Regions from separate parts of the Flexivirga alba genome, predicted to be linked through region 1. Evidence: riboswitches for the same ligand, from Rfam matches in the RefSeq annotation. Region 1 holds a riboswitch; the other holds the start of a gene.
The links. Region 1 has a riboswitch for thiamine pyrophosphate ahead of ACFQDH_RS14630 (ECF transporter S component). Riboswitches for the same ligand answer to the same signal wherever they lie in the genome.
Positions count from the first base shown of each region.

Region 2: linked by a shared signal. The riboswitch ahead of tenA (thiaminase II) and the one ahead of ACFQDH_RS14630 (ECF transporter S component) in region 1 are both predicted to bind thiamine pyrophosphate.

Region 1 covers NZ_JBHSWH010000001.1:2,983,066-2,986,470, reverse strand. Annotated here, with positions in the region: gene dxs (1-deoxy-D-xylulose-5-phosphate synthase) at 1-1,627, opposite strand, end outside; TPP riboswitch at 1,758-1,861, shown strand; gene ACFQDH_RS14630 (ECF transporter S component) at 1,852-2,481, shown strand; gene ACFQDH_RS14625 (ABC transporter ATP-binding protein) at 2,478-3,405, shown strand, end outside.
Region 2 covers NZ_JBHSWH010000001.1:4,067,904-4,071,308, forward strand. Annotated here, with positions in the region: gene thiE (thiamine phosphate synthase) at 1-500, opposite strand, end outside; gene thiM (hydroxyethylthiazole kinase) at 497-1,279, opposite strand; gene tenA (thiaminase II) at 1,276-1,944, opposite strand; TPP riboswitch at 1,946-2,058, opposite strand; gene ACFQDH_RS20180 (O-succinylhomoserine sulfhydrylase) at 2,099-3,283, opposite strand.

The DNA of each region.
Region 1 (3,405 bases):
CGTCGGACACCGGGAGCACCCAACGCGGATCGACCACGAGAGCCGAATGCCCTTGGGCCTCAAGCTTTTCGGCGACCTGCAACGCGGTCGGACACATCGAGCCCACGCCGATGATCAGCACCTGCGGGTCATCGGCGTCGTGCAGCACGTCAACCGCGCCGTCGGAGCGCAGTGCCTCCAGCGGCTCAGCCACGTCACCCTTGGGGAAGCGGATCACCGTCGGTGCATCGTCGACCGAAACCGCCTCGCGCAGTTGGGCCTTGACCTGCTCGCCGTCGCGTGGTGCGGCGAGTCGCAGGCCCGGCACGATCGAGCAGATCGACATGTCCCACATGCCGTTGTGCGACGCACCGTCCGAACCTGTGACACCAGCTCGGTCGAGCACGAAAGTGACTCCGGCATGGTGCAATCCGGCGTCCATCAGCATCTGGTCGAACGCTCGGTTGAGGAACGTCGCGTAGACCGCAACAACGGGATGCATGCCGCCATACGCGAGGCCGGAGGCCATGGTGACCGCGTGCTGCTCGGCGATGCCGACGTCGATCACGCGCTGCGGGTAGACCTCGGCGAACTTGTCGAGACCGACCGGGATCATCATCGCCGCAGTGATCGCGACCAGGTCCGGCCGCTCCTCACCCAGCCGCACCATCTCGTCGCTGAACTCGTCGGTCCAGATCCGTCCGGCAACCTCGAACGGCAGCCCGGTCTCCGGGTTGATCTTGCCGATGCCGTGCATGTGATCGGCCTGGTCATCCAGGGCCGGCTGGTAACCGCGGCCCTTCTCGGTGATGACGTGCACGATGCACGGTGCGTCGAACGCGCGCGCTCGACGCAGCGCCTGCTCGACCGCGGCCTCGTCATGGCCGTCGACCGGCCCGACATACTTGATGCCGAGGTTCTCGAACATCCCCTGCTGCGGATAGACCATGTCCTTGATGCCGCGCTTGACGCCGTGCAGCGTCTCGTAGACCAGGTCGCCGACGACCGGCGTCCCTTTGAGGGTCGTCTTGCCCCAGTCGAGCATTCGCTCGTAATTGCGCGTGGTGCGCAGCGCGGCCAGGTGGTCCGCGAGCCCGCCGATCGTCGGCGCGTAGCTGCGCTCGTTGTCGTTGACGACGATGACCAGCGGCAGATCCCGCTCCACCGCGATGTTGTTGATGGCCTCCCATGCCATACCGCCGGTGAGCGCGCCATCACCGATGACCGCGACGGTATGGCGATGACGCTCACCGCTGAGCACGCGTGCCTTGGCGATGCCCTCTGCCCATGACAGCGACGATGACGCGTGCGAGCTCTCGACGATGTCGTGCTCGGACTCCGCTCGCGACGGGTAGCCGGACAACCCGCCCTGCTTCTTCAGCTTCGAGAAGTCGTGCCGACCGGTCAGCAGCTTGTGCACATACGACTGGTGCCCGGTGTCGAAAACGATGGAGTCCGAGGGCGACTCGAACACCCGATGTATGGCGATCGTCAGCTCGACTACACCGAGGTTGGGACCCAGATGCCCACCGGTGCGAGAGACCGAATCGACCAGGAACTCCCGGATCTCGGCGGCGAGATCGTCCAGGCGATCTGCGGGAAGCCGCCGCAGGTCCTCGGGTGAGGAGATCGTGTCGAGCAGTCCCACGTCTTTCATGCCTTTCGTCTTCCGGTCTTGCGTCGATCGAGTCTACGCGTCGGTAGACGCGCACCCTGTCAGGACGCTCCAAGCCACCCGTCGGTTGCAAGGCGCCGGCGCTGGTACCGTGGAATCACACATCCACCGACAGGGGAGCGCTTCGGCGCTGAGAGTGCGGCCAGCCCGCAGACCCTTGAACCTGCTCCGGTTAGCACCGGCGAAGGGAGTCACGCATGGCTACTGTCAGCGCGCCCAGTGAACGTCCGACGATCAGCGCCCTGCTTGCCTATCGCACCATCGACCTGGTCACCGTCGCCACGCTCGGCGTCGCCTGCGGCGTCGTGTTCTGGGCCTGGTCCCAGGCATGGAACGGCATCAGCACCCTTGCCCTGTTCACCGCGCCACCACTGCTCGGCCTGCTCGCCGGCCCCTGGCTGATCGCCGGAGTGCTCGGCGGCCTGGTCGTGCGCAGGCCCGGCGCGGCACTCGCTGCCGAACTCATCGGTGCTGCCGTCGAGATGCTGATCGGCAACCAGTGGGGCACCAGCACGCTGATGTCCGGACTGCTGCAGGGACTCGGTGTCGAGGTCGTCCTCGCCCTGGTGCTCTACAAGCGGTTCGGCGTCATCGTCGCGGCGCTCGGCGGTGCACTTGCTGGTGCGTTCGAGATCTTCTACGAGTGGCACGCCTACTACGCGGCCTGGACCTGGAACTACAAACTCCTGTACCTCGGCTGCACGATGCTCTCCGGTGCGATCCTCGCCGGCGTCGTCGGCTGGCTACTGGTCCGTGCACTGGCCGCCACCGGTGTGCTTGACGCGTTCGGTGCGGGCCGTGAGCATCACGCCCGCAACGCGGTGTGAGCGGGGCACACGCCTCTTTCCGCGGCTTCGGCTGGCGTCCGTTGGGACGTCGCGAAGAGGTCATCAGCGGGCTCGACCTGAGCTTCTCCCCCGGCGAGATCGTGCTGCTCGCCGGCGGCAGCGGGGCCGGTAAGTCGACGGTGCTGCGGGCACTGGCAGGGCTGCTCGGCGAAGCTGTCCCCGGCGACCAGACCGGCACTGTGGAGGTCAGCGCCGCGTGCGGGTTGCTGCTGCAGAACCCGGCGGACTCGCTGGTCGCCTCGACGATCGGGCGCGAGGTGGCCTTCGGCCCCGAAAACCTCGCACTCCCCCACGACGAGATCTGGCGCCGGGCGCACGAGTGCCTCGCCCAGGTGGGTCTGACGTATGACGTGAGGCGCTCCACCTCCGCACTGTCCGGCGGCGAACTGCAACGCCTTGCGTTGGCGGGCGTGCTCGCCATACGACCTGGGTTGCTGCTGTTGGACGAGCCGACCTCGATGCTCGACGACGACACTGCCGACCACGTGCGTCGGCGCGTGTTGGAGGCGGCGCGCGCAACCGGCGCGACAACCATCGTCGTGGAGCACCGCATCGGACCGTGGCTCCCATACTGCGATCGCGTCGTGGTGCTCGAGCGTGGGCAAGTTGTCGCCGACACCACTCCGTCCGCGTTCACCGCCGAGCACACGGCGCGCATGCTCGACGCCGGCGTCTGGATGCCGGGTGTGCCGGACCCGACTCCGGTCCACGTCGACGCCAGTTGGGTGACTCCGGACCGGCCCGGTCATGAACTGCAGGCCGAGGAACTTCAGGTCGATCTGACGGTGCGGTCCCTGCAGGGCAGGGTGACCCATCGTGCGTTGGACGGAGTGACGACCGTCCTGCACGCCGGTGAGTTGACCGCGCTGGTCGGTCCCTCGGGAGCCGGAAAGTCCACCCTGC
Region 2 (3,405 bases), 1.1 Mb from region 1:
ACCGCAGGGATATCACAGCAGTCCAGCACTTCGCGAACGCCGTCGATGCCGAGTGGAGCGGCTGCGTTCGGCTTGGTTGGCGTGGCAAACACGGGACCGATCCCGAGGTAGTCGATCGTTCCCGCGGGCCACTCAGCTACTGCCTCGACCTCGTCGATGCAGGACACCGAGTGGCCGATGGCCAGACCGTGGCCGGCGACCCGGCGCGCGTCGACCGGGTGCAGGTCGGACTGCCCGAGGTGCACGCCATCGGCACGGGCTGCGAGTGCGACATCCAGCCGGTCATCGATGATGAGTGGCACGCCCGCAGCCGCGGTGAGGTGCCGTAATTCCCTTGCGGTGTCGATCAGTTCGCGGGTTGTCGCTTCGTGATCCCGCAACTGCACAGCCGTCACTCCCCCGGCAAGAGCTTGGCGCACGGTCTCTGCGACACCTCGGTCGCCACACAGTGCCGAGTCGGTGACCACGTAGAGCCGCAACCACTGCGCATCGAAAGTCATGCACGCAACCTTTCGAGCTGTTCGGGGCTGAGATCGTGCAAAGCGTCGAGGATCTCCACCGCGAACGTGCCCGGGCCCGATGCGCGCGCCATCGCGACCTCGGCGGCGATCGTCCACACTGCGGTCGCCGCGAAGGCGGCATCCGCAGGCGATGCGCACGCGGTGAAGGCAGCGGTGATCGCGCCGAGAGCACAGCCGACTCCGGTCACCTTGGTCATCATGTCCGTGCCGTTGGAGACCGTGCGCACCTCGTCGGCGGTGATGATGTGATCGACCGGCCCGCTGACCGCGACAGCCCCACCGGTCCGGCCACACAGGGAACGGGCCGGCTCGAGCGCCGTCTCCGGGCCGGCGGTGCTGTCGACTCCACGGCCTCCCCCGTCGAGCCCGGCAAGGCTGATCACTTCCGAGGCGTTGCCGCGTATGACGGTCGGTCGCAACGGCACGAGCTGGGCGCTGACCCGATCCCGCAACGGGAGCCCACCAACGGCGACCGGGTCGAGCACCCACGGTGTGCCGGCGGCTCCGGCGGCCCGCGCGGTGGCCACCATCGTCTCCCCCGCTGCGGGGTTGATGGTGCCGACGTTGATGAGGACGGCGTCCGCGATGCCCGCGAAAACCGTTGCCTCCTCGAGGTTGTCGACCATCGCGGGTGCAGCGCCGAGGGCGAGCAATGCGTTTGCGGTGAAGCCGGTCACCACCGAGTTGGTGATGCACTGCACCAGCGGCCCACGCGTGCGCAGCTCGGCAAGCAGGTCACTCACGTCGGTGTTGTTCACCAGGGCCACCTCTCCTCGCGTACGGCGGCATCCCAGAACATCCACTCGTAGCGCGTCGCGATCTCCACGTGCTCGGCCATGTCCGTCGCCTGACGATCGGACAGCTCGCGGACGGTGTCGTCGACGACCTGCAGCATCTCGGCCACGCTGCGGGCGAAGTCGGGGGCGGCATACGACTCGATCCAGCGTTCGTAGACCGGATCGCTCGAACCTGAGGTCGCCAGCGCCATACCGACCTGCTGGTAGATCCAGTAGCACGGCAGAACCGCCGCGAGACCTTCATGGAACGGACGCTGGGCGCACACCGACAGCAGGTAGCTCGTATATGCAGTGGTAGCAGGCGACTTCGGCGTCGTGTGCAGTAGCGCCGGGTCAAGCCCGGCTTGCTCCAGCAGCGCCGGATGCAGGCCCAGCTCGGTTGCTATCGCAGACCCGGCGTGCGCGGCCAGGGTGCCCGCCGCACCGGACGGTGCCTTGGCCGCGAGCAGGGCGAGAGCCCGTGCGTACTCGCCCAGATAGAGCGTGTCCTGTATGACGAAGTAGCCGAACGCTTCTCGCGGAAGCGTCCCGTCGGACAGGCCCCGCAGAAAGTCGTGTGCGAGCACGCGCTTCAGGCCGTCCTCCATCGGTGCTCCGAGCACCGGCCACCAGGTATATGACGTCATCGACATCGAAGATGCCCCTTCCTCCGCCGGCATTGTCCGGCTCAGGTTGTGGCGGTCGGCGACGGTTCGGTCGCCCTCTCAGCCCGGTCCTTCCGAGCTCCCGCGGGTTGTCAGCACCACCGTAACGTGGCGACGCCGAGGTGTTGGTGCCGGCTCAGCCCAGCGCCCGGGTGACGTCGCGCAGCAGGTCGTCGGTGTCCTCGAGTCCCACGGAGAGTCGCAACACTCCGTCGGTGATGCCGACAGCCGCCCGAGCGTCGGCGCCCATCCGACGGTGCGTCGTCGTCGCAGGATGGGTGATGAGCGACTTGGAATCGCCCAGGTTGTTCGAGATGTCAACGATCTCAAGGGCATTCATCAACGCGAACGCTTCGTCCTTGCCGCCGTCGAGCTCGAAGGTGACGACCGTGCCGCCACCGCTCATCTGACGCTTGGCCAGCTCGAACTGTGTGTGCGACTCCAGGAACGGATACCAGACCCGGCGGACCGCAGGGTGCTCCTGCAGCGCCTCCGCCAGCCGCAACGTGGACGCCGCTTGGGCCTCGACGCGCAGTCGCATCGTCTCCAAGCCCTTCACCAGCACCCAGGCGTTGAAGGCCGACATCGAAGGCCCGGTATGCCGCAGGAGGTTCTCGACCGGACCGTGAATGTAGTCCTTCGGCCCGAGGATCGCCCCGCCGAGGACTCGTCCCTGACCGTCGATGTGCTTGGTCGCCGAGTAGACGACGATGTCGGCGCCGTGCTCGAGCGGCTGAGAGAACACCGGTGTGCCGAAGACGTTGTCCACGACGACCTTCGCGCCGGCGGCATGAGCACACTCGGCGACGAACTCGATGTCGACCAGCTCCTGCATCGGGTTGCTCGGCGTCTCGAAGAACACGGCTGCGGTCGGCTCGGAGAGGGCCGCCTTCCACTGCTCGTTGTCCGGACCGTCGACGAAGACGGTCTGCACGCCCCAGCGCGGCAGGATCTCGTCGAGGATCACGAAGCACGAACCGAAAAGGCCGCGTGCGGCGACGACTCGATCACCGGCGCCGAGCAGCGCGGCGAGCGCGGTGAAGACCGCGCCCATGCCCGACCCGGTGGCATAGCAGGCCTCCGCGCCCTCCAGTTGCCGCAACCGTTCCTCGAAGACCGCGACGGTCGGATTGCCATACCGGCTGTAGACGAACCGGTCGACATCACCGGTGAAGGCCGCCTCGGCGTCCTGCGCCGTCTCGTAGACGAAACCCGACGTCAGGTAGAGCGCCTCGGAGGTCTCCTCGAAACCGCTACGGGCCAGCCCGCCCCGAACCGCGACGGTGTCGGGCGACCAGTTCTTCGATGGTTCTTCGGTCATACATCGCAGCTTTCCATATCGCCCGAGTCGGTCCTGCGCCATGTCGCGCGAGACGACGACCAAGGCGTGCGGGTTACCGAGCGAGCTTGCGAGCCGGTCACCCCGCGCGCCTTGCGAGGAGT